One region of the Roseibium algae genome, then DNA from elsewhere that is predicted to be linked to it. Evidence: riboswitches for the same ligand, from Rfam matches in the RefSeq annotation. Region 1 holds a riboswitch; each other region holds the start of a gene.
The links. A riboswitch is a leader RNA that binds a small molecule or an ion and turns the genes downstream of it on or off. The one in region 1 is predicted to bind cobalamin.
Positions count from the first base shown of each region.

Region 2: another riboswitch for cobalamin. It lies ahead of cobU (bifunctional adenosylcobinamide kinase/adenosylcobinamide-phosphate guanylyltransferase); the one in region 1 lies ahead of V6575_RS14080 (energy-coupling factor ABC transporter permease).
Region 3: another riboswitch for cobalamin. It lies ahead of V6575_RS07375 (ABC transporter ATP-binding protein); the one in region 1 lies ahead of V6575_RS14080 (energy-coupling factor ABC transporter permease).

Region 1 is NZ_JBAKIA010000009.1:179,748-189,661, reverse strand. Features, by position in the region: gene V6575_RS14100 (sn-glycerol-3-phosphate import ATP-binding protein UgpC) at 1-125, opposite strand, end outside; gene ugpE (sn-glycerol-3-phosphate ABC transporter permease UgpE) at 134-976, opposite strand; gene V6575_RS14090 (ABC transporter permease subunit) at 993-1,874, opposite strand; gene V6575_RS14085 (extracellular solute-binding protein) at 1,988-3,298, opposite strand; cobalamin riboswitch at 3,787-4,003, shown strand; gene V6575_RS14080 (energy-coupling factor ABC transporter permease) at 4,059-4,739, shown strand; gene V6575_RS14075 (YqaA family protein) at 4,827-5,258, opposite strand; tRNA gene V6575_RS14070 (tRNA-Ala) at 5,417-5,492, opposite strand; gene V6575_RS14065 (TIGR02300 family protein) at 5,639-6,028, opposite strand; gene aroA (3-phosphoshikimate 1-carboxyvinyltransferase) at 6,239-7,594, shown strand; gene cmk ((d)CMP kinase) at 7,591-8,226, shown strand; gene rpsA (30S ribosomal protein S1) at 8,580-9,914, shown strand, end outside.
Region 2 is NZ_JBAKIA010000005.1:176,717-186,630, reverse strand. Features, by position in the region: gene V6575_RS09775 (NAD(P)/FAD-dependent oxidoreductase) at 1-710, opposite strand, end outside; gene V6575_RS09770 (hypothetical protein) at 892-1,512, opposite strand; gene V6575_RS09765 (energy transducer TonB family protein) at 2,072-3,301, opposite strand; gene V6575_RS09760 (ExbD/TolR family protein) at 3,298-3,732, opposite strand; gene V6575_RS09755 (ExbD/TolR family protein) at 3,786-4,169, opposite strand; gene V6575_RS09750 (MotA/TolQ/ExbB proton channel family protein) at 4,159-4,878, opposite strand; gene V6575_RS09745 (hypothetical protein) at 4,890-5,357, opposite strand; tRNA gene V6575_RS09740 (tRNA-Asn) at 5,712-5,787, opposite strand; cobalamin riboswitch at 6,112-6,339, shown strand; gene cobU (bifunctional adenosylcobinamide kinase/adenosylcobinamide-phosphate guanylyltransferase) at 6,487-7,038, shown strand; gene cobW (cobalamin biosynthesis protein CobW) at 7,035-8,138, shown strand; gene cobN (cobaltochelatase subunit CobN) at 8,213-9,914, shown strand, end outside.
Region 3 is NZ_JBAKIA010000004.1:218,641-228,554, forward strand. Features, by position in the region: gene V6575_RS07360 (ABC transporter substrate-binding protein) at 1-603, opposite strand, end outside; gene V6575_RS07365 (class I SAM-dependent DNA methyltransferase) at 1,382-2,038, shown strand; gene V6575_RS07370 (S9 family peptidase) at 2,248-4,329, opposite strand; cobalamin riboswitch at 4,448-4,660, shown strand; gene V6575_RS07375 (ABC transporter ATP-binding protein) at 4,980-5,759, shown strand; gene V6575_RS07380 (ABC transporter substrate-binding protein) at 5,777-6,721, shown strand; gene V6575_RS07385 (FecCD family ABC transporter permease) at 6,881-7,876, shown strand; gene V6575_RS07390 (SDR family oxidoreductase) at 7,966-8,814, opposite strand; gene V6575_RS07395 (winged helix-turn-helix transcriptional regulator) at 9,064-9,420, shown strand; gene msrB (peptide-methionine (R)-S-oxide reductase MsrB) at 9,496-9,900, opposite strand.

The DNA.
Region 1 (9,914 bases):
CCGCAGCCCGACGGACCGACCAGAACAATGAATTCACCGTCAGCAATATCGATGGATACGCCTTTAACCGCTTCGACATTGCCGCTGTAGACCTTGCGGATCGTATCGAGAGTAATAGTAGACATTTAATTCCTCACTTGTCGCTCTCGACGAGCCCTTTGACAAACCAGCTTTGAAAGATAACCACGATGATGACCGGAGGCAGCATGGCAAGGATCGCCATAGCCATGATCTGATCGTAGTCGGGGATCTGGGCACCGACCCAGACTTGCAGGATCTGCTTTATGCCACGCACCAGAGTAAAGAAGCTCTCATCTGTCGTGATCAAGGTGGGCCAGAGATACTGGTTCCAACCGTAAACAAACATGATGATGAAGATCGCTGCCATCATGGTCTTGGACAGCGGCACCAGAATGTCGATGAAGAACTTCCAGGGGCCCGCGCCATCAATCCGCGCGGCTTCTGTCAATTCATCAGGTATCGACATGAAAAACTGCCGGAAGAAGAACGTCCCGGTCGCCGAGGCAATCAACGGGATGATCAGGCCAGAATAGGTGTTCACCATCCCCAGCTTCTGAACAATTTCGTACGACGGCAGGATACGCACTTCCAAAGGCAGCAGCAGCGTAGTGAAGATCACCCAGAAGCACAGCGTTGCCATTGGAAAGCGGAAATAAACGATCGCATAGGCAGCAAGCATCGACACAACGATCTTGCCGATGGCGAAGCCTAAACCCAGGATCAGTGAGTTCTTCAGCATCACCAGGCCGTTGACTTCCTTGGTGAAGCCGCCGGCGCGAAACAAGACAGTTTCATAAGCATCAAGGCCCTGATCACCAAAAGTGAACTGGAGCCCCTGCCGATAAATCGTCACAGCATCGTGGGTCGATGTAATGAATGCCAGGATCACCGGCGTCACCATGAAGAACACGCCTGTGAGCAGAACAAGATGATCCGTTAGTTTTACCTTTTTCATCCGATTTCTCCCCAAATCACGTGTAGTGTACGCGCCGCTCAATGAGGCGGAACTGAATGACAGTCAGGATGAAGACCAGCGCCATCAGAATAACTGACTGCGCAGAGGACCCACCAAGATCGTTGCCCCGGAACCCATCCAGGTAGACCTTGTAGACAAGGGTCACCGGATTGTTGCCTGGCTCGCCCTTGAGGATCACATCAATGATGCCGAACGTATCAAAGAAGGCATAGGTGATGTTGATAATCAGCAGGAAGAAACCCGTCGGAGCGAGCAATGGAAAGGTCACCGTCCAGAAGCGGCGGAAACCAGACCTGCAATCGATGCTGGCAGCCTCCTGCACTGATTTTGAAATGCCTTGAAGGCCTGACAGGAAAAAGATGAAATTGACTGGAATTTGCTTCCAGACCGCGACAGTGATCATCGCAAAGGCCGTATCATAGTAGCTGACACCAACCTGCATATTCCAACCAAACATGGCGAAAAGATCCACGATAGGCCCCACATGCTGATCAAACAGCAAAATACCGATCAGGCCAGCGACTGGGGGAGCCACGGCATAGACCCACATCAGCAGCGTCTTATAGGTGGATGAGGCATGCAGAACCTTGTCAGCTTTGACCGCTAACAGCAGCGCTATGCCAAGCGAGAGGAACGTCACAAGAACCGTGAAAGCTGCAGTGAACCAGGCAACCCTTGCGTAATCGGTAGAGGTGACCGTATCGATGAAATTGTCGAACCCCACGAATGTGGACCCGAAGCCAAACGGATCTTCCAGATAAAAAGAAGAGCGTACAGCTTCAGCAGCAGGCCAAAGAAAGAAGACCGTGACGATCCCGAGCTGTGGAAACAGCAAGAGATACGGAACGTAGCGGGATTTGAATTGAACTTTTTTCATCGCTTCACCGGGAACAGATGCGGCGGGCCATGGTCATCTTGACCAAACTGCCCGCCAGCCTCATGGAAATGGGGGCGCAAGTGCGCCCCCATCGTTTCTTTTAGGCCCGGGACTTAGTTCCCAGTTGTCTTGGCAAAACGGGCGAGCAGCTTGTCGCCATCAGCTTTAATAGTATCGAAAGCAGCATCAACAGTCGTTTCACCGGACATGACCTTGCCCAGTTCACGGTTCATCACGTCACGGATCTGAACGTAGAAGCCCATACGGTAGCCCTTGGTCCATTCACCCGTTGGCAAAGAAAGCTGCTGGATGCCGACTTCGGCAGCAGGTGTACGGTCGTAGTGACCGTCTTTCTTGGCCAGTTCGTATGCAGCGTTGGTGATCGGCACATAGCCGGTTTCCTTGTGCCACATGTACTGAACTTCAGGAGACGTCAGATACTGGAAGAAAGAAGCAACACACTTGTTCTCTTCAGCAGGCTTGCCGGACATGGCAAAGAGGGCTGCCCCACCGATGAAAGACGCCGTGTTGGCTCCTTCAACAGCATCCCAATAAGGCAGGAATGTTGCGGAGAACGGGAATTCGACAGTCTTTGCAATTCCGCCGAACGACCCTGAAGAGCCGATCCAAAGAGCAACTTTGCCTTCGTTGAAGGGTGTCTGGTTGTCGCCCCAGCCTGTGCCATAGTAACCGAACAGACCATCGTCCAGCCAGCCTTTGACAGCCTTGAAGTGGTTCTTGATCGGCTCACCGAAAACAAGCTCAGTGCCCTTGGCGCCATCGTAACCGTTGTTGTTGGTTGCGAACTGCAAGTTATGACGGGACTTGAAGTTTTCGACAAATTCCCAAGGCAGGTGAGACTGAACGAGCGGCACATAGCCTGCCTCTTTCAGCTTAGGCGCGATTGCTTCGAATTCTTCGTAGGTCTTCGGAGCTTCAACACCAGCCTTTTTCATGGCTTCGTCGTTGATGTAAAGAATAGGCGCAGACGAATTGAACGGCATGCCGATCATTTTGCCATCGCTGTCAGCGTAGAAATAACGAACACCAGCAATGTAGTCTTCGATGTTGAAATCTACGCCGTTATCGCTGAGCAGATCCTGAACAGGAATGACCGCACCCTTGGCACCGATGATGGTGGCTGAGCCAGCATCAAAAACCTGCAGGATGTTCGGCTGTTCACCTGCACGGAAGGACGCGATACCGGCTGTCAACGTGTCTTCGTATCCGCCCTTGTAAACAGGGGTCAGATTACATGCATCCTGGGACGCATTGTAGCCAGTGGAGATTTCGTTGACGACTTCGCCGAGGCGTCCGCCCATTGCGTGCCACCAAGTGATGTCAGTCGCAGCATAAGAAACAGAAGAAGTACCGAGCAATGCGGCTGCAGCCACGAGGCTGGCAACGGTTTTACGGTAAGCCATTTTGTTTGCTCCCATCAAGCGAGGCTTACGCCCCTGTCAGCAGTTAAAAATCCAGACCGCCGAAATGGCTTGCTCAACGGTCCATTGATATTGCCTGCGCTTCGTATTGTTTTCATATGAACGCTCTGTGTCGTTCATATGAACATTAAACGACACTCCAAACGAACATGGAAGGCTGCGCAAGGTATTTAAATCTCCGAACGAGCGTTACGCTGTGGGCAGGTTCTTTAAGTTCATGGAAAACAATATTTATTTTCTCAGTACTTTCTGCCCATACGCCTCAGTCAGCGTCGTTTCAGACATTCAAGTGCAATCCTAGAATGCGTGGATGAAGCTCTCACATCGTTCATATGAACCCTTGATGACAAATACAGGATGCCGGAATGCCGTTTGACTCGCCCGTTTGATAGCTTCGCCTACTCATCCTCATATCACTGAGGAAACAGCATTTCCGTTTGGGAGAGGCCTTGCATTGCACAGCCATTGTCCCTGACAATGTGCGGGATGGTTCCGCCAATCAAACGGTGCGGCGGATTAAAAGGGAACACGGTGAGGCGTACCCAAAAGGGACCAAGACCGTGGCTGCCCCCGCAACTGTAAGCGGCGAGCCTACCCCGAAAGCCACTGGTGCACCAAGAGTGCCCGGGAAGGCGGGAAAGGCGATGAACCGCGAGCCAGGAGACCTGCCACCGCTCAACCGGTTCCGAAATAAGGAGCCTCCTTAAACCTCCCACACGGCGGGTGTGGACAGGAGAAAAACATGCATATTGAACCGGGCATCGTTGATGGTGCCAAACTCACTCTAAGCTATGCGACAGCGATCGCATCCATTGGCTTCACTGCGAAAACGGCAGCAGGCGAACTTCGCGACTGCGGATTTACAGGCCTTATCAGCCGGTCCTTCCTCGCGACCATACTGGTTTATAGCTTCTTTGAAATTTTGCCGCATTATCCAGTTGGCGTTTCTGAAGTTCACCTAATCCTCGGAACGACATTGTTTTTGATATTTGGCGCGGGTCCTGCAGCTGTTGGTCTTGCGGCCGGATTGCTGCTTCAAGGAGTGTTTTTTGCGCCTTTTGATCTACCGCAATACGGCATGAACGTCACGACGCTGCTCGTGCCACTGTTTGCCATGGGCCTGCTAGCAAAGAAAATCATTCCAGCGAATACGGCCTATGTCGATGTGAAATACTCACAAGCCTTGGCTCTTTCGGTCGCTTATCAAGGCGGCGTTGTAGGCTGGGTTGGCTTCTGGGCGCTCTATGGCCAGGGTTTTGAAGCGGCAAACCTGTCCTCAATCGCCTCCTTCGGGGCGGCCTACATGCTGGTCGTCGCGATTGAGCCACTTGCGGATCTGGCAGCCTTGGCCGGAGCCAAAACCTTGTCCGGCCTGAAAGGCAGTGCGATCGTACAGTCGCGCCTGCATAGCCCAGCCACCTGACGACCTTGCAGCCATAAACACACGAAAGCCCGGGTCAACAGCCCGGGCTTTTTATTGAGACACCTCACTCGCAAGGAAGATTTTTCGCTACAGGAATTCAAGCATAACAGCCGCCACGATCAGGTACCGTCCCGTTTTGGCAATCGACACCAGAACCAGAAACGGAAGAAATGGCTCTTTCAAGATGCCCGCGACCAACGTCAACGGATCTCCAATGAACGGCGCCCAGCTGAGCAACAGGCTCCATTTTCCATATCGCTGGTACCATCCGCAGGCTTTTGCAAGCTTTTCCGGCTTGACCGGATACCAGGGACGATCAGAGAAACTCGTAACGCCACGCCCCAACAACCAATTAACCGCCGAACCAAGGGTATTCGCAACACTGGCCACACAGATAAGCAGCCATACGGGGGCGGCCTCAGCCGTAATCAACCCAGCAAGAACCAGCTCCGATTGAGCAGGCAACAAGGTGGCAGCCAGAAAAGACAAAAGAAAAAGGCCCGCGAGCGAGATAATCAATGCGCTTCATTCCTAACGCTCAAAAATCAACCGCCAAGGCAAATCACATAACAGAATAGCCCTACCTTACCCTAACAGACCAGAAAAGCAGGAGAGCCTGTAGCGAGATGCACTGCCACTCAAGCCGTTTTAATCGCAATTTAAACAGGTAAGGGGAATGGTGGAGCCAAGCGGGATCGAACCGCTGACCTCTTCGCTGCCAGCGAAGCGCTCTCCCAGCTGAGCTATGGCCCCAATCTTCATAAGCCGGGTTGGGACCCGACCTCATTGAGGGCGCAACATAGTCGCGCCGCTCCAATCGATCAAGAGGAAAATCGAATGAATTTCAATTCCCTCTGTGGATAAGATTAAATGCATTTTAAGCATTCAAAACCAGATGCTTAGCGATCTAGATCGTCATCGACCTCAACGCGAATTCCAGGAACAGCATCGTCTTCATCGTCGTCATCCTCGATGAAAACATCGCCTGTAGCTTCATCGTCGTCATCGTCATCATCTAGATCAGGTACGTCGACGTCCACGCCTTCAGCTTCCGCGTCGGCCTCTTCAAGAGATACGGTATCCGGGCTGGCTACAATGTCGTCTTCTTCGTCGTCGTCATCGTCCTCCTCGGCCGCCTTTGCTTTTGCAGCCTTCGCCGCACGAGCTGTCACAACGGCCTCAAAGACCGTGTTACATTTCGGGCAAGTGATCGGATCGCGGTTCAGATCAAAATATTTCGCGCCGCAACTCGGGCACAATCGTTTTGTGCCAAGTTCAGGTTTTGCCACTGTGCTAACCCTTCATCTACGTTTGTTTCGTTGCGCCCCATACCCTTGGAAGCGCCATCCTGTCAAAGCCAAATCGATGAAAATTCGTGCCCTATGGAAAGTTCTGCACGAGACAAGCAAAATTTCAAGCCATCCGGTAGATGACGAACGGCGATCCACATGATAGCAAGAACAACTTTTGTTTAAGTAAAACGTCCGGAAACCAGCTGCATGTCCCATGGTCCCCTACCTGCCCCCCTTACGACCCGCTCTGCCGGCCCCCTGACCGGGACCATCCGCGTACCCGGCGACAAGTCGATATCTCACAGGTCGCTTATGTTTGGCGCTCTGGCTGTCGGCCGGACCACAGTCTCCGGCCTGCTGGAATCAGAGGATGTACTGGCAACAGCAGACGCCATGCGCGCTGTCGGGGCAAAGATAGAGCGGCAGGAAGACGGACTTTATGTTGTCGACGGCATAGGCCTTGGCAGCTTGCTTGAACCTGACCACGTCATTGATTTTGGCAACGCCGGAACCGGTGTTCGTCTGACAATGGGCATTATCGGAACCCATGACATTGCAGCAACTTTTGTTGGGGATGCATCCTTGTCCGGACGTCCGATGGGCCGGGTCCTCGACCCACTCCGAGACATGGGAACTAGCGTTGTCGCCCGAAATGGCGACCGTTTGCCTGCTTCGATTCGCGGCGCCAAGCAACCACTGCCATTGACATACCGTGTTCCCATGCCCTCCGCTCAAGTCAAATCTGCAGTGCTGCTGGCTGGACTGAACGCGCCCGGCATCACAACTGTCATTGAACCGATTGCGACACGCGACCACACGGAAAAAATGTTGACCGGATTTGGTGCAGATATTTCTGTCACGCTCAATGAAGCTGGGGAGCGTGTCATCAAGCTCAAAGGCCAGCCCGAATTGAAGCCGCAGGACGTCGAAGTCCCAGGGGATCCTTCTTCGGCCGCATTCCCGATCGTAGCTGCCCTGATTGTTCCAGGTTCAGACGTCACGATTGAAAATGTCCTACTCAACGAACACCGCACCGGTCTGATCAAAACTCTGATCGAAATGGGCGGCGACATCCAGATTGTCAACAAGCGCAATTCCGGCGGCGAAGAACTCGGCGACATCAAAGTCAAATCAAGCCAACTTAAAGGCATTACGGTGCCACCCAAACGTGCGCCTTCCATGATTGACGAATACCCGGTTCTGGCTGTGGCAGCTGCTTTTGCACAAGGCGACACTCATATGCCGGGCCTTGATGAGCTGCGGGTCAAAGAATCAGATCGCCTTGCAGCCGTTGCACGCGGATTGGAAGCCAACGGCATTCCTTGTGTCGAAGGCGAAGATAGCCTGACAGTCACGGGTGGCGCCAACCAGATCGGCGGCGGAACAGTTGTAACGCACCTTGATCACCGGATCGCCATGGCATTCATGGTGCTGGGCATGGCCGCTCACAATCCTGTGACTGCGGACGATGGTGCAGTGATTGCCACAAGCTTCCCAACGTTCACCTCGCTCTTTTCCGGCCTTGGTGCCGATATTCAGAAATCGGCAAGTGAGGCAGCATGATCATTGCGATTGACGGGCCGGCGGCTTCTGGCAAGGGAACACTATCGCGTCGACTTGCCGAGCATTTCGAACTGCGCCATCTGGACACGGGACTGACGTATCGCGCCGTAGCCGCAGCTCTGCTTGCCAAAGGCATGCCATTGGGTGATGAGGCCATCGCGATAGAGATTGCCCGCAACCTGGATCTTGGCCATATGGACAAGTCCCTTCTATCCGCACATGAAATCGGCGAAGTGGCTTCTCGTGTTGCCGTTCTGGGTGGTTTGCGGGAGGAGCTGGTTCGGCTTCAAAGAGAGTTCGCGAACAAGCCCCCAGGCGCCGTCCTTGATGGACGCGACATCGGTACGGTTGTTTGCCAGAACGCGGAAGTGAAACTGTTCGTGACAGCGTCTTCAGAGGCTCGGGCGCACCGCCGGACAGACGAAATGCGATCCAAAGGAATCGAGGCAGAATTTGCCGACGTGCTGGAAGATCTTAAGCGCCGGGACTTACGCGACAGCCAGCGCACAATCGCACCAATGAAGCAAGCTGAAGATGCCCACTTGCTTGATACAACAGAAATGGATATAGAAACGGCGTTTCAGGCAGCTGTGGATATAATATCCAAGGCGCGCGACACGATGCCAACTTGAGACGAAAGTGCGTTCAAAGCACTTGAACTCTTTAGGTAGCGTGTCAAGTGAGTTGTGTTTTCGTAACCAATTCGAATTGCCTGTTGGACGCGCTTGATTTAAGGGCTTCCAGGTAACCACATATGAATTTTCGGACGTTTTGGTCATTTGACCCAATACGTACGACTGAACGAATGGGCAAAGCTGGCGATGATCGCAAACTTTGCTCAAAAACAGGATCAACTATTTCTCGCCCTGCCGGCCCGTTCCATTGGAACGGAAGAACAAGCCAAAGGCCTGTTCCGGGAGATAAGGGATCCACATTGAAACACAAACCCGCCGGCGGCCTGCCAGGATTGGCACCAGGAGTTTAAATGTCTGAACTGAACCCCTCCACCGAGGATTTTGCAGCTCTTCTCGAAGAGTCTTTCACCCATACCGATCTGTACGAAGGTGCGGTCGTTAAGGGTATTGTTGTCGCAATCGAAAAAGACCTGGCCGTCATCGACGTTGGCCTCAAGGTTGAAGGCCGCGTGCCGCTGAAGGAATTCGGCGCCAAGGGTCGTGATGGCGAAATGGCTATCGGCACCGAAGTCGAAGTTTACCTTGAGCGCGTTGAAAACGCGCTCGGTGAAGCTGTTCTGTCCCGCGAGAAGGCTCGCCGCGAAGAGAGCTGGGTTCGCCTGGAAGTTGCTTTCGAAGCAAACGAAAAAGTTACCGGCCAGATCTTCAATCAGGTCAAGGGTGGTTTCACCGTCGATCTGGATGGCGCAGTTGCCTTCCTTCCGCGCTCGCAGGTGGACATTCGTCCAGTACGCGACGTGACACCATTGATGCACACACCGCAGCCTTTCCAGATCCTGAAAATGGACAAGCGTCGCGGCAACATCGTTGTGTCCCGCCGTGTTGTTCTGGAAGAAACCCGCGCCGAACAGCGTTCGGAACTGGTTCAGAGCCTCGAAGAAGGTCAGACAGTCGAAGGCGTCGTCAAGAACATCACCGATTACGGTGCGTTCGTCGACCTCGGCGGCATCGATGGCTTGCTGCACGTCACCGACATTGCGTGGCGCCGCATCAACCATCCTTCCGAAGTTCTCACAATCGGTCAGACCGTCAAGGTCCAGATCATCCGTGTGAACCAGGAAACGCACCGCATTAGCCTCGGCATGAAGCAGCTTGAAACTGATCCGTGGGATGGCATCGAAGCCAAGTACCCGGTCGATGCCAAGTTCACTGGCCGCGTGACCAACATCACTGATTACGGCGCATTTGTTGAACTGGAACCAGGCATCGAAGGTCTGATCCACGTTTCAGAAATGTCCTGGACCAAGAAGAACGTTCATCCGGGCAAAATCGTTGCAACTTCTCAGGAAGTTGAAGTGATGATCCTGGAAGTCGATCCGGTCAAGCGCCGCATCTCCCTGGGCCTCAAGCAGACCCTTCAGAATCCTTGGGATGCATTCGCTGAACAGTATCCGGCCAACACGGAAGTTGAAGGCGAAGTCAAGAACAAGACTGAATTCGGCCTGTTCATCGGCCTCGACGGCGATGTTGACGGCATGGTTCACCTGTCCGATCTGGATTGGAACCGTCCGGGCGAACAGGTCATCGAAGAGTACAAAAAGGGCGACATGGTCAAGGCCATCGTTCTTGATGTGGACGTAGACAAAGAGCGTATCTCTCTCGGCATCAAGCAGCTTGGTGGCGAT
Region 2 (9,914 bases), on a different contig from region 1:
TTCTTGCGTTGTACATTGGCCACCATGGCACCATAGCGGATGTGCCCGGCCAGAGGGGCAAGTAGCCGTTGGACATAGTTGCGACTGCCGCCAGAAATGGTCCGCCAGGTTGGGCGGTCAAAATTGATGAGCTTGTGGTTTTCGAAGAATGAGACGAAGCTTTCGGCTGGATATTGCAGAACTTGATTGAGAGGCATGGACCAGATCGCGGCCCCCATCGGCAGCAGATAGTCGTTTATGAAGGCCGTCGAATAGCTGTTCTGCTCAAGATATTGACCAAGAGACAGGTCTTCCAAATGTCCGGCGGCACTGTCAGCTGCGCAGGATTTGTTAAAGCGGAGAATTTCGCGCAGCATCCAGAGGAAGCGCGGCGACACCAGATTGCTGCGTTTGGCAAAAATGGTGTTCAGGTTTTGCCCGGCCCATTCATGCCGCCCTTCATCGGACGACAGCGCAAAGCTCATGTCACTGGCTTCTGTGGCTACGCCAAGGTGATCGAGCAGGGCGGTAAAGTGCGGATAATTCAGCTCGTTGTAAACAATGAACCCGGTATCGACAGCAATCTTGGTGCCATCGTAGTCGATATCGACTGTTGCGCTGTGGCCGCCGGGGCGCTGACGTTTTTCATACAAGACGACCTTATGTTTGTCGCTGAGGGCCCAAGCTGCACTGTTTCCGGCAATGCCGGAGCCGATAACGGCAATCCGCATGGTCATTCCTTTTGTTCCTGCCTCTGTTTGAGCCAGGCTATGTAAACATTGTAAGTTCTTTACGGATCGATGTGTTCGCCGGATCACGGAATTGACGAACTGGATATTGAAAACAATAAAAAAATGACCCGAGATGGTCTCGGGTCATTCACAGGATGTAGTCTGTCAGAGCGGAAAGCCTTCAGGCGCGGATGGTGTCTACCAGCCAGCTCCAGGTGACTTCCACATGGGAAGCCGCAGTGTCAAAGAACGCAAATACTGTGTTCCATAGGGTTTTTCCGAGAGATTCAAATTGCAGACTGCGAGAGGCTGGGCGCTCTTTTGCCGTCTCGATGAACTCGATAGCCGTTGTTTGATCACCTTCTTCAACGATGCGGCGCGTGACCATCAATGGCCCATCACTTTCAATGCGGGACTGGTCGCGTTTTGCCAATTGCACTTCGGGGATGATGGAGCTTACAACAACGGCGCGACCGTCTGGCAGAAGATGTGTTTCGTTCGCGCCCACTTCTGAATCGTAGATCACTTCGCCGTATGAATCGATCAGTTCAACCCAGATGACCTTCTTTCCATCCAAGTCTATCTGACCGACCCATATCGTGAAATCACTATCGAACGGGTCTGTATCCGTCACGTTGGCAGAGGCAAGTGTCACCGCGAGTTTGTCTTGATGGAGTGTAACGGTCTCTTGGGGAAGAGTGGCTGCCGTTGCGCCAAATGATGTCAGAACAACTAGAATCAAGGCAATATTCAAGGAGCGCTGCTGTGGGTGCCTGAGCATACTCGTCATCAATTGCTGCATGTGTGCCTCCCAAGGTAAATACAATCATAGCGGTCAAAAAAATTGCTGCCGTGCTTTGACGTAAGAGTGGCTGCGTCAAATGGGGCTGACTTTTTTAGGTTATGATTTTGCCATGATTGCACCACATTTTGGGTAAGTGGTGTACTCAAAATTTTAAATCTGCATGATTTTTTTAAGTATTTATGCATTAATCGGCGAAACTACCGTAATTGCTATTCTTTTTTGAAACGTATTCTGATTGTTTTTTTCAAAATTACGCAGCCAATTTATGCTCCCAGATCGTTTTCAATCAAATAAAATGAAAAATTATCTTGTTTTGTAAGAAATCACTCAAGATGATGCCGCAACAGCCTGAGCAAGGTGATCTAGAATGCGAGGCTGGCTTTTTTCAACGAGAAAGCAGTTGAGTCTGAAGGGATTGGCTTGAACGCGCTTAAAGAGAAACTCCGTTCGATTGAGCACTTGCAGCGTTGCCGGTGTCTTTATTCGCCAGGGAAACTCTTTGTCCAACTTTACCGAGCGGCTTTACGCGATCGTTACCCTGCTGCTGGCCCCACTCTCACTCGAACGAGAGTGGGATTGTAAAGGGCCAGCTTTTTTTCCCGTATTCAGGCGGAAAGTTTCCAAAAGGGCTTGCCCGCCTAGCTGTGTCGAGAGCGGCCTTGTCTAAAAGAGCTGATCCTGAACTCCTAACAATTCGAATTCTGCTTGCCCGACCAGCACTGTCCAAAGTGAAGCTTACAACTGCTACGCCAGTGATGCGCTTTCTTTGCGCGGCACGTGGGTATCTGAGGGAACGCTTAAGCTTACGCCTGACCTTTCCCTTGTAATTGGAAACTTTGGCATTGCCAGCTTCCGAGCTTCTGCCCTTAGAAACGGCACCACCTTTTTGAGCCGTTCTTTTGCTACCTCCGCCCGCGCCTGTCGCTGTGTTGCTTTTTTTGGCGGTTTTCTTAGGTTTCTTGGCAGACTTTTGCTTCGTCTTGCGCTTTACTTTTTTTGGTGGATCGCGCACCAGCGGCTTTGGCCGTAGCTGGGGGACCGGAACGATGTCGCTTTGCGCGACCTCGGTTGGCAGCTCTGGTTGTTCCAAATCTGGCGGGGTGGCTTTGATCGGTTCGATTGTCTCAACCGGCTTTGTAAGCTCTGGCTTCACCTCTGTGAGTTGCTGCGGTTTGATTTCCTTAAGCGGATCGGTTTTTTCCGGGGCAGGGACTGTTTCTATAGGAGCCTTCGCCGATAGAGGCGCGTCTTCCGGTTTTTCCGACTTCAGCTCTGGCAGCTTCTCTGCGGGTTTCTGCAGCACCGGTTCTTCTACCGGCTCGACCAGCTCTTGAATGATGGGCTCTGCTTCAAGTGGTTTTTCGAGGGTTTTCTCTGCTTTTATAAACTTCCCTTCTGCTGCAGAATTGATCACCGTCGATGTTAGAGAAGGCGCAATTGCACTGTCCAATTGGGCGCTTTGGATCGTTTCAACAGGCTCAGGGGACGTTGCCTCGACGGGCTGTGGCTGGACGATCGGCGTTTCAATGTCTTCAACGGGCTCGACCATGTCATCCAGGTCGGCTTCTTCAGGTTCCGCCACAGGCATGGCGGTTCCGGCAATCAGCATGTTTTCGAAAGCCTGACCTATGGTTGCGGCGCTCGTTTCAGCACCGCCTGCGGTCAGGATCTCGTCTTTGTTGCTCAACGTCGCCCAGGCCGCGATCCCCATATGCAGGCCGAGGGACAAAACGAGCGCGAGGGCAAGCCAGCGCCAGCCCGGAGAAATGTTGTGGCTATCCTTCATTGCGACCTCATGGTGACAACGGTCACCTTGCCAGCGCCAGCTGACTGCAGTTGCCCGACAATATCGACAAGCGTCTTGGCCGCCATGTCCTTGTCTGCCACCAAGCGCACTGGAATATTGCTCGGAGTGCTGCCTTGCGAGGTCTCACCGGATGTCTCACTTGCGTCAGAGCCTGGGGCGTTGGCCAAATAGGCCTCAACTGTGATTGGGTTGCCGCGATAATGCAGAGACCCGTCTTCACGCGCGACCAAAGCGTCGGGCGGTGGCACGGGATCAGTTTCGGTGCTGTCGATCAAATCGACTTCGCTGTCCATGGGCGGAGCCAACTGGCCTGCGATCAGGAAAAAGATCAGCATCAAAAAGACAATGTTGATCAGCGAAATCGTGTTTTCGCTTTTGCGCTGGATTGGCGTGAGTTGCAGTTTTTTCATCTTGTCAGATCCGTCCTAACGACGGGAAATTGAGCGCGTAAGAACCGCAGCTGTTATTTGGCGACAGTGAGGCTGAGACCTTCGACCCGCCGAATGGTTTCCATGGCACTTACAAGGTCCTGGGCAGTTGCTTTTTCCTTCGGCAGGATCAGCACAGATTTCGCACCCTTTTGGGCAAAGCCCGCAAGAATGGCTTCTGCTGTATCCAATGTCGCCTGCTGGCCATTGATCCGCAACCCGTCCGGCACAAGCGAAATGATGATGTCAGGCCCTTTGCCGGATGATTTGCCGTTACCGCCTGGTGGAGCAATTTCAACTTCACCGAACTTGGTGAATGTTGACGTCAGCATGAAGAACAGCAGGAGAAGGAAGATCACATCAATCAGGGATGTTAGCGAGAGCTTCCGGGACCGTGCCTGTGGCAGATCAATGCGCATGAATTGCCTGTGCGCTCATCTGATTTGGGGCTGCAGTCTTAATGATATTGTCCACTGAAATGGTTGCTGCATCTGGAACATCGGAGAGCAAAATCCCTGCGCCCAGAGTTTCGATTGCGACCCGCTCGTTGTCGATCCGACTTTCAAAGAATGTCAGCAGCAGGGACACTGGCATGGCGACGGCAAGACCGGCAGCAGTTGTCAGAAGTGCGACCCAGATGCCGCCTGCGAGCATGGATGGATCCACTGAATTCCCTGCTGACTGGAGGTTCTGGAACGCTTCAATCATTCCAAGCACTGTTCCGAACAGCCCCAGAAGGGGTGACACCTGTCCGATAGCATCCAAGGCTTTCAGGCCCCACTGCTGGTTGTGCAGCCGCGTGAGCGCGCGCCTTGAAATCTCTTCCTCGATTGCGGTTTTGTCGAGGGTCCCGGTCAGCGACAGGCGCATGGCTGTTGCAACGGTTTCCTCAGAAGCTGTACGCGGCACACCAATCTTGCGGATGGCTTCGAGCTGATTGCCATTACGCCATAGGAATACGGCCTGGCGGGAGCGTCGCGTGTTGCCAACACCTTCGCGCCAGAACTGATAGATTTTCATCAGAACAAGAGCGAGCGCAATGACGGACAGGACGGCAATGAGGGAGACCACCGGTCCGCCGGCGTCCAGCAATTTTAGAACAGGCTGGAAAAAACTGGTCTGATCCATGGGGCTAACTCTTACTTGATGAAGGCGATTGTGGTGCGGGTCTTGGGCTCTAGGGCCGTGATGCACATATTTTCGGTGCCGGGCTGCGGATCAACCAGGTCACAACGTGCGGCTCCGTTGACCAGGATCTTGCCAATTGACGGGCATTTGACGCCGGCAAGTTCGAACTGACGCACGACGGTTTTTTGATCCTGGATGGCACCGAAGTCGAAGGCGGTCATTTGATCGACCAGTCCGTCAGCGTTGAACAGGACGAATTCGTAAGCCAGTCCACCAAGGGCTTGGCCTGTCGAATTGGAGGCTACAAAAGACAGCATGCAGCCGTTGGCTGTCTCTGATGCCCGGTTCAATTCGAGTGACAGGTTGTTTTCGGCAGCTTGAACCACGAAGGGGGCCGATAGTGCATAAGCCATTGTTGCAGCAAGGCAAACAGTTGTTCGGCGATGTGAAAGAAAGCCTTTGCCAAACGTTTGCTTCATGAAACTACGCATATTGTCCCCACACTCGGTTTTGAGTCTTAAAGCTACGGGCGGCTGAATAGCTGGTTCAGCAGATGGCATTAGCATCTTGCCTGCATGCGATATATGACAATCAGTATCAGGTATTGTGGGTATGAAATATGAGGGTGGTAGTCAAGTAATTCCGGGTGTGGATCTGCAATTTTATCGTGCAAGCAAGTGTTTGCGGATGGGTTTCCATGGGGAGGGTGAAGAGGTCGTTCAGCCGGAAATGACAATTCTGAGGCCGTGCGTGATGCAATGCAAATCAACGCTGTCATCATCAAGTCTTCTTGATGATCTTCAAAGCGGTCAAATCTTTAAAAGAAGGAGCAATGGCTCCCCGAGCAGGGCTCGAACCTGCGACAATTCGATTAACAGTCGAATGCTCTACCAACTGAGCTATCGGGGATCACCAACGTGGTGGCGGAACGTGTCTGCTCCGTCGATGGATGAGCGTATAACAAACGCTTTGCCGGTTTGCCAAGCCCCTCATCAAACTATTTTCATTGAAAAGATATAATCGTCGTGGATTGCGTTGGATAACTTATTATTTTCAGTAGGTTGAGCGGAATTTTTAGGTTGGGGAATTGTGCAAATGCCTTTCAATGCGGCTTGTTGTTTTTCAAAAAGCAAACGGTCGGCAGGTGCGCTTGTGATTGGTGCTTGTTAGTGCCGATCCTTGCCGAATGATCGAGGGAGGTTAGGCTTGGCTTGTTTGTCGCCTGCCAAGCCGCTACAGAAGGAGTGTCATGGTTTTCCGCGTGCTCTTTGCGCGTTGGAAATGAAACGGGAATGCGGTGCGGATCTTTATTGGGATCCAATTCCGCGGCTGCCCCCGCAACTGTAAGCGGCAAGGGGCTCTGCGACATGCCACTGGAACAGGCCAATCTGGCCGGACCGGGAAGGCGCAGAGACCTGATTGAGCCGCAAGCCAGGAGACCGGCCTGACAATCTTTGGGTCATTGATTTCAGTGACCTTAGTTCAACAGCCGTCGGGTGGACGGCAGGAGCCAGGCTGAATGCTATATTTACACCGCTGCTGCGGTCGATCTTTCACACATTTGTTCACCCGCCGATTTGGCGGTGTGCGCTTCTCCGGCCCTGACTTATGAGCGGGCAGGCTAAGACGAGTGTCACATTGATTCTGGGCGGTGTGCGTTCCGGAAAGAGCCGGTTTGCAGAAGAGCTGGCGATGAACAGCGGTCTACGACGTGTCTATGTGGCAACCAGTCCGGTGATTGATACGGAAATGGATGAACGCATTGCGTTGCATCGTGCCCAACGTGGGGATGACTGGCGCACCATCGAGGAAGAACTCGATCTTGTTGGTGTGCTGACCCGTGAAGCTGCGCCCGATACCGTCATTCTCGTTGATTGCCTGACCCTTTGGCTGAACAACCTTCTTTATCGTGAACGTGATGTCGCACTGGAGGCCCGCCGCCTTGCGGAGGCTCTGGAAAGCATCAAAGGCCCGTGCGTGCTGGTTTCCAACGAGGTTGGCATGGGCATCGTGCCCGAAAATGCTCTGGCGCGGTCGTTTCGTGACGCACAAGGACGTCTCAATCAGGATATCGCGGCGGTCGCGCAGAAGGTGATTTTTGTCGCTGCCGGTTTGCCGCTTGTTTTAAAACCCTCTTCTCACCCGGATATCAAAATATGACCATCGGACAGAAAATTCCTGCCACCATCGTCACAGGCTTTCTGGGCGCAGGCAAAACCACGTTGATCCGCAATCTGCTGAAGAATGCTGATGGCCGCCGCATCGCGCTGATCGTCAATGAATTCGGCGATATGGGGTTTGATGGTTCTCTCATGAACGGTTGCGCGGATCCCGATTGCGCTGCAGAGGAAGTGGTGGAACTCACCAATGGCTGTATCTGCTGCACGGTTGCCGATGATTTCCTGCCCACCATGGAAATGCTTTTGGCGCGGGACAATCCGCCAGAACACATCGTTATTGAAACGTCTGGCCTTGCCTTGCCTCAGCCGCTGGTGCGCGCATTTTCCTGGCCGAGCGTCAAGACCAAGGTAACCGTCGATGGGGTGGTGACAGTGCTGGATGCAGCAGCTCTTGCCGAAGGCCGGATCGCACTGGATGAAGCAGCCCTTGAAGCCCAACGCGCAGCGGATGACGCATTGGATCACGAGAGCCCTGTGGAAGAGTTGTTTCATGATCAGTTGACCTGCGCTGATCTGGTGGTTCTGAACAAGGCGGACCTGATCTCCAGTGATGCACTTGCCAAGGTGCGGGCAAAGATATCTGCCGATGTGCGAGACAGCGTTCACATTGTCTCATCGGAAAAAGGCACTTTGCCGATTGAAGTTCTGTTGGGACGTCAATCTGCTGCCGAACATGACATGGCAGCGCGCCACGAACATCACCACCATGATCACGATGATGACCACGGGCACGATGAACATGAACACGATGGCGACCATGACCACGATGATGAGCATCACCATCACCACCATGATGATTTCGAAAGCCATGTGTTGCCGGTGTCTGCCTTCGCGAGTTTGAAGGCTGCAGAAGCCAAGGTGCTGGAAGCCATGGCCTTGAAAGGCGTGCTACGGATCAAGGGCGCGCTTGTCATTGATGGCAAAGCTGCTCCGGCCATGGTTCAGGCGGTCGGCCCTCGGGTCGAGACATGGTTCGCTGCAGGGGCAGAGAGTTCCGGGCGTCTGGTGGTGATCGGGCTGAAAGGCCTTGATCTTGAGGACGTCAAGACACTGCTCGGCAGCACTGCGGAAGCGGCATGACGCTGATTATCCGTCACAGCCTAAATGCATCCCGGATTCACTCGACCAACTGTCTTGGCTGCAAGGGGTAGCGGATGCACATACTTGCGAGTCAGGCACGGCGGATCGATGACGGCGGGGATGCGGTTGATCTGGGTCAGGCGCCCGCTGATATCGTTTTCCTGTCGGCGGCTGACACGGAACTGGGGTCTTTCTCCAGCGCTCATAATGGGCTTGGTGCGCAGAGCTGCAGCCTGCGCCTTGCCAGTATCATGGCGTTGTCTCACCCTTACTCGGTCGACCTTTACGCAGAGCAGACGGTGCGCGGCTCGAAGATTGTTGCTGCGCGTCTTCTCGGGGGGGTGGAATACTGGCGCTATGGGGTTGAGCGGCTGGAGGAAGAGGCAAGGGCGTTCGATGTCCAATTGGTTCTCATTCCAGGTGATGACAAATGGGATGAGGCGCTGGCCTCAAGGTCTACGGTGCCGTTGGAAACAGTGCGCCGGTTCTGGCGCTATTGTGTTGAGGGCGGGCCGGGCAATTATGCAAATGGTCTGCTTTTTCTTGCTCACTTGGTTGGGAGAGCCGAAGAGCCTGCCCATCCGGTCCCACTTCCGCGCGCGGGAATCTATCTTCCAGGTCACACAGCGCCAAGTGTTGATACGCTGAAAGCAACATGGGCCGATCAATCAAGACCAGTTGCTGCCATCACGTTTTATCGTGCTCTGGTGCAAGGGGCCCAGACTGCGCCTGTTGATGCGTTGATCGAGGCTTTGGACAGATCAGGCGTTAATGCGCTGCCTGTGTTTTTGTCTTCGCTGAAGGAAGCCGAATCCGCTGACATTCTGGCAAGCCTGTTTGAGGCAGCTTCGCCTGATGTGGTTCTGAATGCGACCGCCTTCGCCGTTTCCAAGGTAGGCGTTGCCCATCAGACGACACCGCTTGATGCGCCCGGGAAGCCTGTGCTGCAAGTGGTGTTTTCGTCGTCCTCCAAGGAAGGCTGGGAAGACAGCGATCAAGGGCTGTCGATCCGCGATCTTGCCATGCATGTGGTTTTGCCGGAGGTGGATGGACGCCTGTTGACGCGGGCGATCTCCTTCAAGGAAGAAGACCGCTTTGAGGAGGCCACTCAGTCCACGCCTGTACGTTTTGTTCCGGTGCCGGACCGTGTGTCTTTCGTGGCTCAACTTGCTGCCAATTGGGCGCGGCTGTCGCATGTGCCGGTACAACACAAGAAAACGGCTCTGATCCTTGCGAATTACCCAAACAAGGATGGCAGGCTTGCAAATGGGGTCGGGCTGGATACGCCTGCGTCTTGCGCTGGGCTGCTTCAAGCCATGAAGGCAGAGGGCTTTGATGCTGAGGGTGCCCCAGAGTCGTCAAGGGCCTTGATGGATATCCTCACGCAAGGTGTGACCAATGCGCTGGGCGGGCGAGAGCAACGACAACACTTTGAGACCCTGCCGCTTGCTGCCTACAGGGCGGCCTTTGCAGATTTGCCAGAGAGTGTCCGTCGCGGCGTCATGGAACGTTGGGGCCGGCCGGAAGACGATCCGCATGTACTGGATGGCGGCTTTCGTCTGGCGCTGCATCGGTTCGGTAATCAGATGGTCGGTATTCAGCCTGCACGCGGCTACAACATTGATCCCAAGGAAACCTATCACGACCCGGATCTGGTTCCGCCACATCACTATTTCGCATTCTACATCTGGCTGCGGCAGGTGTTTGGCGTTCATGCGGTCGTGCATCTTGGCAAGCATGGCAATCTGGAATGGCTGCCGGGCAAGGCGTTGGCGC
Region 3 (9,914 bases), on a different contig from region 1:
CTCACGGGCCACGATCTTGAAGGGGCCTGTTCCATTGGCGTTCAACGTTGCGAAGGTTTCGGTGTCTTTGGAAGGGCGTTCCGTGCCATTGGCTTCAGACCATTCCTTGTCCATGATCATGAAATTGGCGATGGAATCTGGGAAAATCGGATCCGGCCTGTGGGTCAGAAAGTCGACTGTGTAGTCATCAACTATGATCACGTCTTTGACTGGTGAGAACCACGAGCTTGTGTCGGATTCGTCTGAAGAGGCGCGTTGGTAGGAAAACAGCACGTCTTCCGCGTTGAAGGCAGAACCGTCATGGTACGTCACGCCCTGGCGCAGTTTGAAGCGCCAGCCATCCCCGCCAAGGGGCTCATAGCTTTCGGCAAGAGACCCTTCGATGGCCATGTCCTTGTTGCGGCGGACCAGTCCTTCATAAACGTTATTCAGGAAGCCAAGGACGGGCGAAGAATTGACCGCATGGGGGTCCATGGTCTGAGGGTCGGTTGGCGAGGACCAGCGCAGTTCCGCAGCGCTGGCGGTTGATACAGTTCCGAGAAGCGCCGCAGCGAGCGTAATCCCGACCGCAATGCGTCCAGTACGATTGTGTGAGTGTGTCATGACATCCCCCATGGCATAGGCTGATTTTGATTGAAATCAGCCTATGCCATTTGGAGATAAAAGAAATGCTGAAGCCCTGTGAGCGGTGGGCATCTCCCTCAAAACTGTGTGATCGACTTACGTTTACTGTGTGCCATCAAAACGGGTCGTGCCGCCGAACCGGCTCGGTCTGTGAGGCCATTCGACATCATTTCAATGGCCTGCTTCATAGGGGCTGTTTCTCGATCTGGTGTTTTCTTTTTTGAGAACGATATTATGTGTCAGTATTGTGAAAATGAAGTGAAGTAAGATTGTGAATTAGTTATATTGAGATTGAATTCATATCGTATATAAATAATAAGATGGATAAAGTATAAGTAAATTTTGAATTTGCTTGATCATTGCTTATGTTTTGTCAGCTTTTTCTATTTTAGAGGAGCCTTTAAAATATTTGAGGTGTGGGCTTGAAGATGAATTAGATCTAAGTTATTTAAATGAATGTTCGCTGTATTTATTTTGGTGTTCTACGGATTCTGAAATTACAGCGCCTCAGGTATGCCGACTGCGCCTAACGCAGAATACTTCATGACTGGCATCCTGCTGCACAGCGCCTCTTCGCGTTCGTGGCACTTTCGATGTGGTAAGATGATCTCCTCGAACGATATCCATTATCGTTGGGGATCGTGTAGGAGCGCGCGCCATGTGCGTTCCCGCTGCATTGTTCAAAAATCTTTTCTTGACGGGTGCATCCCAGTGCCTGCGCACGACAGAAATAATTGATTGAACGAGGAGCAATGAAATGCAGGATTCGAATGAGACGATTCACGCATCCCATGATCTAGACGGCGATATTTCTAAAATCAAAAATTACTATAAGGATTGGGCTGCCAACTACGATCAGGACGTGAAAGATCAGAGCTATGGTGGCCCGGAAGTCATCGGTAATCTGGCATCATTGATTGCTGTTTCTTATTTACACAAACAACCGGAGAATGTGCGCGTTCTGGATGCTGGTTGCGGCACAGGTTTGTCTGGCCTTGCGCTTCAGGAAACTGGCTTCAAGGTTGTTGACGGCTTCGACCTCTCGGATGAGATGGTCATGGAAGCTGAAAAAACCGGCGCTTATAAAGAACTTCGTGGCAGCGTTGACATAACAGTTGATCGTATTAGCGTGTTTGATCGCAAGTACGATTTGGTGGTTTCTTGTGGGGTCTTCACCCTTGGGCACGTCGAGCCGGAAGCGCTTTTGACATTGGCGCGGCTGTTGACGAAAGACGGCCATTTGGCAGTGAGTACGCGCAACAGCTATTTGAGCGGATCAGACTTCAAGAAAGAAAGTCAGGATTTGGTGCGCAGAGGCCTTCTTGAGGAAATTCTGATCATACCTGATGCACGCTATATTGCAGAAGAAGATGCCCACTACTGGGTTTATAAGCGCGGTCCCAAGCTAACATAGCATCAGGAAATGTCTGCGGCCTTGAGGCGAAGGCAGAGCGAGCTCAGAGCCTACGCCGATAGGCTTTGAATTCAGGGCTCTTGTGACGTTGCCCGACTGTGAGCTCGTTGCTCCAGCTCACAGTCGAAAAACGATCAAAACCCGGCCAGCAAGGTGTGACCCTTGCTGGCAAATATTTCCTGTCAGGCCTTGCCGACAACTATCTCCCGTCAGGCCTTGCCGACGACCATCAATGCAAAGGCTTGAACCAGAGCCACTTCCTTCAGGCGGTCAAAGCGGCCAGAGGCACCGCCATGACCTGCTTCCATGTTGGTCTTGAGCATCAACAGATTGTCGCCGGTCTTGGTCGCGCGCAATTTGGCAACCCACTTGGCAGGCTCCCAATAGGTCACGCGCGGATCTGTCAGACCGCCAACTGCAAGAATGGCCGGATAGTCTTTGGCTGCAACATTGTCATACGGAGAATAGCTGGCGATATACTCATAAGCTGGCTTCTCGGTGATCGGATTGCCCCATTCCGGCCATTCCGGTGGGGTGAGGGGCAGCGTGTCGTCGAGCATGGTCGACAGAACATCGACAAAGGGAACCTCTGCGATGATGCCGGCAAAGGCCTCAGGCGCCATGTTGGACACAGCCCCCATCAGCATTCCGCCAGCTGATCCGCCCTGGGCGATGATCCGGTCGTGAGAGGTGAAGCCTTCGCTTGCCATGTGCTTGGCAGCCACGATGAAGTCGGTGAAGGTGTTCTTCTTGGTCTCGCGTCGTCCGTCCCTGTACCAGCGAAAGCCCTTGTCCTTGCCGCCGCGAATATGGGCGATGGCGTAGACAAAGCCACGATCAACCAGAGACAGCGCATTGGTGTTGAAGCTGGCTGGCATGGACATGCCGTAAGATCCGTAGCCATACAGCAGACAAGGCGCAGATCCGTCCAGCGGCGTGTCCTTGCGATAGAGCAGGGAGATCGGCACGGTCTCGCCATCGGCCGTCGGGGCTTGCAGCCGCCGGGTGACATAATCGCCCGCAACATGTCCCGATGGCACTTCCTGTTCCTTGCGCAGCAACCGCTTGCGGGTTTCCACGTCGTAGTCATAGACACGCGACGGTGTGGTCATCGAGGAATAGCTGAAGCGAATTTCGGTGGTATCGAACTCGTAACCGCCGCCAAGACCCAGCGAAAAGGCTTCCTCATCAAAGGAAATCTCGTGCTCGATATGATCCGCCAGACGATGGATCACGATCCGCGGCAGGCCGTTTTCCCGTTCAAGGCGCACCATAAAGGTCTTGTAGACGTCATGGGACAGGATCAGGCAGCCTGGCTTGTGCGGTACCAGATCGGTCCAGAACTCACGGCCCGGCGTCGCTTTTGGTGCGGTGACGATCTTGAAATCTTCAGCGCCACCCAGATTGGTCAGGATGTAATAGGTGTCGCCATTGTCATCGAGGGAATATTCGACGCCCGTGTCGCGCGGCGCAATCAGATGCGGCGGGTCCAGGGGGGCGTGGGCTGAGATCGTCCAGATTTCTGACGTTTCATGGTCATGAATATCGATGATGATCGTGTCGCCGGACTGGGTCTTGCCGACGCCCATGAAGAAGCCTGCATCCTCTTCCTCGAAGATCAGGGCATCGGACGCCGGATCTGTGCCGATCTCGTGACGGAACAGCTTGGATGGGCGGTGGTTGGCATCCAGGCGAATGTAGAAAAGATACTTGCCATCTGCCGAGAACGTCCCGCCGCCAGAAGTGTCTTCAATGCGGGTTTCGCTGTCCTTGCCGGTTTCCAGATCACGGATCTGGAGGGAGTAGAATTCCGATCCCTTGTCGTCATAGCCCCAGGCCAGCAACTTGTGGTCAGATGAATGACCCGCGCCGCCGAACTTGAAATAGGCTTTGCCCTCGGCTTCCTTGTCACCGTCCAGAATGATCTCTTCATCAGACCCGTCGCGCTTGCTGCGCAGGAACTTCGGGTGCTGGCCACCAGTGACGAATTTCATACCGTATAGATACGGTCCATCCGGGGAGGGAACCGAGCTGTCGTCTTCCTTGATCCGGCCGCGCATCTCGGCGAACAGCTTGTCCTGCAAGTCCTTTGTCGGAGCCAGCATGGTCTCCTGATAGGCGTTTTCCGCCTCCAGATAAGCCCGGATGTCTGCATCGAGAACATCAGGGTCACGCATGACTTCCTGCCAGTTCTCTGCTCGAAGCCAGGCGTAATCGTCCTGACGTGTGATGCCGTGGGTTTCAAGGGTGAGGGGGCGTGCTTCAGCACGCGGAGGCTTTGGCTGTTTCATCATAGTTTCCGAAGTAGGATTTTTAGGCGCATGAGACAAGGGGCAGATGTTGGCAGAAGACATCACATGATTGCGCCTCATACCGGTGACAGTAAGATTGACATGCCCGTCAGGCCGCTTATCCTAGAGGTTTGATGGTTTCTGATCTCCGTAGTGGGATTGGGATGAAAAGGGAATACGGTAAGGTGTAGCCAACAGGCGCCGAGTCCGTGACTGCCCCCGCAACTGTAGGCGGTGAGCAAACCTGAACAAGGCCACTGGAGCAATCCGGGAAGGCTCAGGTGCGCTGCGACCCGCAAGTCAGGAGACCTGCCATCCGTGTTTAACCCTCAACCCGGGCGGGGTGCCCCGGAGGAGATCGCGAGATGGCATTGAAATCCCCCCTTTTTACACCCGTTTTGCGGGCGCTTGCAGCTCTTCGTGTGGCCGTTCGGTCTTCTGCGCGTTCTGGCATCGCGAAGCCTTTCGTCATTCAGGCATTCTGATCGCGGATATCGTTCCCATGCCCGATGAGCCCGTTGGAGACAATCGTCTTCGTAAATGGGCTTTTGTGGGGCTTGACTTTGGTTATGTAATAACATTACAAATTTGTGTGTTGGTTGCGCATCAGGTCTTTTGATTTGTGTCACGCTGTAAACCGGAAAGTGAAAATGACAGCCGCATCGTTGAAAATACGGGAGATTAGCTGGGGTCCATCCAAAGGGCTGACGCTATTGCATCCTGTCAGCTTCGAGCTGGTCCCTGGCGACTGCCTTGGGGTTGTCGGGGCCAATGGCGCGGGAAAATCAACCTTGTTGCGGCTGATCTATCGTTATTTGAAGCCCAGAACAGGGCAGATTCTTCTGGATGAACAAGACCTGTGGCGCCTGTCAGCCCGGCAAGCAGCTCAAAAGGTTGCCGCCGTTCTGCAGGAGCAGCCAACGGATTTTGCCTTGACCGTCCGTGAAATTGTGGCTCTTGGCCGCAGACCACATGCTTCAGGCTTTTCATCTCCTGCCGGGAGGGATCAGGTTATCGTCACCAAAGCCCTTGCGGACATGCAGTTGCAAGGCTTGCAAAACCGGCGGTTCGGCACCTTGTCTGGCGGCGAGCGGCAACGGGCGATGGTCGCCCGGGCGCTGGCGCAGGAGCCCAAGCTCCTGGTTCTGGACGAGCCGACGAACCATCTGGACATTCGCCATCAGCTGGAAATTCTCGAATTGGTCCGGGGCCTTCCTGTCACTGTTGTGACCAGCCTTCACGATCTCAATATGGCTGCCAGCCTTTGCGACACGGTTCTGGTGCTGGCTGGAGGGTATCCTCTGGCCTTTGGGCCGCCTTCACAGGTGATCACGCCGGAGCATGTCGATGCGGCCTTCGCTGTTCAAAGCCGTCTTGAGCTGCTTCAGCCGAGCGGGCAGCCCCATCTGACTTTCTCTCTTCCGTCTTGAATAAGGTTCTCTTTGAAATGAAACGTATTTTGGCAACCTTGCCCATTCTGGCTGCGCTGATGATTGCCGCGCCTGCTTCTGCCGCGACTACCGTGAAGAGCTGCAACAGGGATGTGACATTCGACGCGCCGCCAAAAGCGGCTGTCTCCAACGACGTCAATCTGACCGAGATGATGCTGGTTCTTGGCTTGCGCGATCATATGGTTGGCTACACCGGCATTTCCGGCTGGAAGACCCTGGATGAGGAAATGCGGAATGGCATAGCCGAGTTGCCGGAGCTTTCGGCGAAATACCCGAGCAAAGAAGTCCTGCTGGGCGCTGGGACTGATTTCTATTTCGCGGGCTGGAACTATGGCATGAAGGTCGGCGGCGAAGTGACGCCGGAGACGCTGGCACCGTTCGGCATCAAGGTCTATGAACTGACTGAATCCTGCATTCACATTGGAGCCAAACCAAAGGTGTCCATGGAGGACATGTACAACGACCTTCTGAACCTTGGCCGGATCTTTGATGTTGAAGATCGCGCGGAAAAACTGGTCGAAGGATATCGCAAGGAACTGGAGGACTTCCGCGCCACGCTGAAGACCGGCGAAGAACCGCTAAAGGTATTTGTCTATGACAGCGGCGAGGACAAGCCGTTCACTGCCGGACGATATGCCATGCCAACGGCCCTGATCGAGGCTGCAGGAGGCGTCAATGTTCTGGATGACCTAGGCAAGAGCTGGGCGACCATTGACTGGGAAACCGTGGTCGAGAAGAACCCGGACGTGATCATGATCGTTGACTATGGCACTGTGACAGCCGAACAAAAGCGAGACTTCATGCGGAACAATCCGGCCTTGGCCAAAATCGATGCAGTGAAGAATGATCGCTTCGTCACTCTGTCTTATGTCGAGGCGACGCCGGGACCGCGTAACATTGAAGCTGTCAAGAAGCTCGCTGCCGCGTTCTGGGGAGACTAGGACATGCTGGACCGCACCGCAGCAGCCAACCTTCAGGATGGGGAGGGGTCTGACCTTCAGGAACGTGGCGGTCACACAGCACCTGCTGCCCATTTTGAAGCTGCGGACCAGTCTTCATCTGCAGTTCTGCCAGAGAATTGGCGGTTCTTCGGGGTTTTAATGGCGGGCCTTGTCTTGCTGCTGGTGTCCTTTGTGGTGGCTGTTTCATTTGGCGCGGTGCCTGTGCCAGCCAGCACAGTTGCAGGCATTATCGCTAACAAGATCGTGCCGGGGATGTTTGAACCGGTCTGGACAACAGGGCGAGAGGCAATTGTCTGGGAAATCCGCATTCCACGCGCCATTTTGGCAGCTTGTGTCGGCGCGGGGCTTGCTGCGGTCGGAGCAGCGCTTCAGGCTGTGACCCGCAATCCGCTTGCTGATCCGCATCTTCTCGGCATTTCGTCGGGCGGGGCATGCGGCGCGATCATGGCGCTGTTGCACACGGGGCTGTTTCTGGGGCTTCTGACTGTGCCTTTGATGGCCTTTGCCGGGGCGCTGTTGGCGACGGTTATGGTGCTGGCCGTCACCCGCCTGACCGGTGCGACCAGCGCGGACAAGCTGGTGCTGGCGGGCGTTGCGGTTTCCTTCATCCTCATGTCATTCGCCAACATGTTGATCTTCATGGGCGATCCGCGCGCCACCCATACGGTGATCTTCTGGATGCTCGGTGGCCTCGGACTCGCCCAGTGGAACCATCTGGTGTTTCCGGCGGGCGTTCTGGCGCTGACCCTGCCTTATCTGTTGGCCAAGGCAGGCGATCTCAATGCAATGACCATTGGCGATGAGACCGCTGCGACCCTGGGTATTCCGGTTGCCCGGTTTCGCCTGACGATCTTCGTGGTCTGCTCGCTCATCACCGGTGTGATGGTCGCTTTTTCCGGGATTATAGGCTTTGTCGGCCTGATGGTGCCACACATCGTGAGGCGTATCACCGGGGGAAGTTACCTGCGTGTTTTGCCGGCATCCGTTCTGGTGGGCGCGCTGATCTTGATCTGGGCAGACCTTGCAGCCCGCTCGCTGTTGTCCCCGGAGGATATCCCGGTTGGCATCGTCACAGGATTTCTGGGTGGCTTGTTTTTTCTGGGGCTGCTGCGCACCAGAAACACCGGCAACTAGGTCCAAAAAGCGTACAGGCTCCCTGGGAAACAGGGAGCCTGCACTCTCGGATCGGCCCGCAGTACGCGGTGGGGTGTCCGGTCCGGTTATCAAGCAGCAAATGCGCGGACGAAATCGCCATATGGCAAGGTTGGGTGTCCGATCAGCTTCTCCAGGTCTTTCGATGTGCTGAAGAGCGCGCCTTTGCCTGCGGCCACATCACAATCGGCAATCATTTCAGCAAATGGCTTCGGCAGGCCTGCCTGCTCCAGAACGCCGGCATAGGCGTCCTGTGGCATATTGTTGAACGGGATGTCCTTGCCAGTGGCGCTGGAAAGGGCTGCAGCCAATTCCGCAATCGTGAAAGCATCGTTTCCTGCCAACTCGTAGGTGCGAGTGGAGTTGTCATCGGAAAGAAGGACAGCAGCCGCAGCATCGGCGTAGTTCTGGCGGCTTGCCGCAGCTATTTTTCCATCACCGGAAGCCCCGGCAATTGCGCCGAACTGCAGACCCGCTCCAAGAGAGCCTGCGTAATTTTCCAGATACCAGCCGTTGCGAAGCAACACGTGAGCAACGCCGGACGTCTTGAGAAGGGCCTCGGTTGCCTTGTGTTCCTGAGCCAGGATCATTGTTGAGGTGTCGGCGTTGAGGATGCTGGTGTAGGCGATCAACTTGACGCCTGCCGCCTTTGCAGCTTCGATCACAGCTGTATGTTGCGGAATGCGCTGACCGATTTCGCTGCCTGAGATGAACAGCAGACGGTCGACCCCCTTGAGAGCTGCAGCCAAGGTGTCCGGACGGTTATAGTCTGCCTCAACCACGGACACTGTCGCGCTGGCAAGATCCTGCGCCTTGTCTGGCGAGCGGACGAGGGCGCGGATATCGGTTGCGCCCTTGTCGGCCAGAGCCTGAAGGACAAGGCGGCCGAGTTGGCCATTCGCACCGGTTACAGCAATCATTTTGGTCTCCTTGAGGTCAATTTGAATTCGATAGTTGCAATATGTCTTGCTAACTTTCCTTTTGTAAGTACACACTAAAAGGTAAGTATCGAAAAAATGGAGACGCGGATGCCTTCCTTGATGCAATCGTCGAAAAATGAGTCAGTAAGTTTCCCCGAAGAGCAGCCGGAAAAGCACAATGCGACCGAACTGTCGCACCCTGTGCAAAATGCGCCGCCCGGGTCTTTGTCTGATGCTGTGAGGAAGGGGATGGTTTTCAGCGATCAATGCCCGTCTCGCCAGATACTGAACCATTTGACCAGCCGATGGGGCGTTCTGGTGCTGATTGCGCTGTTGGAGCGCACCCACCGGTTTTCGGAATTGCGGCGTAAGATTTCCGGCGTCAGCGAAAAAATGCTGGCCCAGACGCTGCAAGCGTTGGAAATGGACGGGTTTATTGACCGCAAATCCTATCCGGTCGTGCCGCCCCACGTCGAATACTCCCTGACGCCGCTGGGCGCAGAGGCGGCTGAAAAAGTGCGCGACTTTGCCGACTGGATTGAACTGAACATGGGCCGGATCATGCAAGCCAGCCGCATCGTTACCGACGAAAAACAGCCAGACTGACTGGCTTTGGATCAGGCTTGGGGCAAGAACCGGTCAGTTGTCGCTGCGACGATTGACTGGAAGGGGAGCGTTTACTCACGTTTCATGAGTAAACGTCATGGCATGCCCGTTGAGGCAATAGCGCAGGCCAGTTGGCGGCGGGCCGTCCGGGAACACGTGCCCAAGATGGCCGTCACACTTTGAACAACGGATTTCCGTACGGACCATGCCGAGTGTGGCATCCTCGATCTCTGTGATCGCCTCTGGGGCGACCGCCTTGAAGAAGCTCGGCCAGCCACAGCCCGCATCAAACTTTGTGTCCGACAGGAACAATGGCTGTCCGCAGCCTGCACAATCATAGCGGCCATGGTCAAAGCTGTTGCAGTAAGGTCCGGTGAAAGGCCGCTCTGTTCCGCTTTGCCGCAAGACATGGAACTGCTCCGCCGTGAGCTGCTCCTGCCACTCGGCGGCTGTCTTTTTGATTTTCGCTACATCCGTCATGGCAGCTTGTCCCC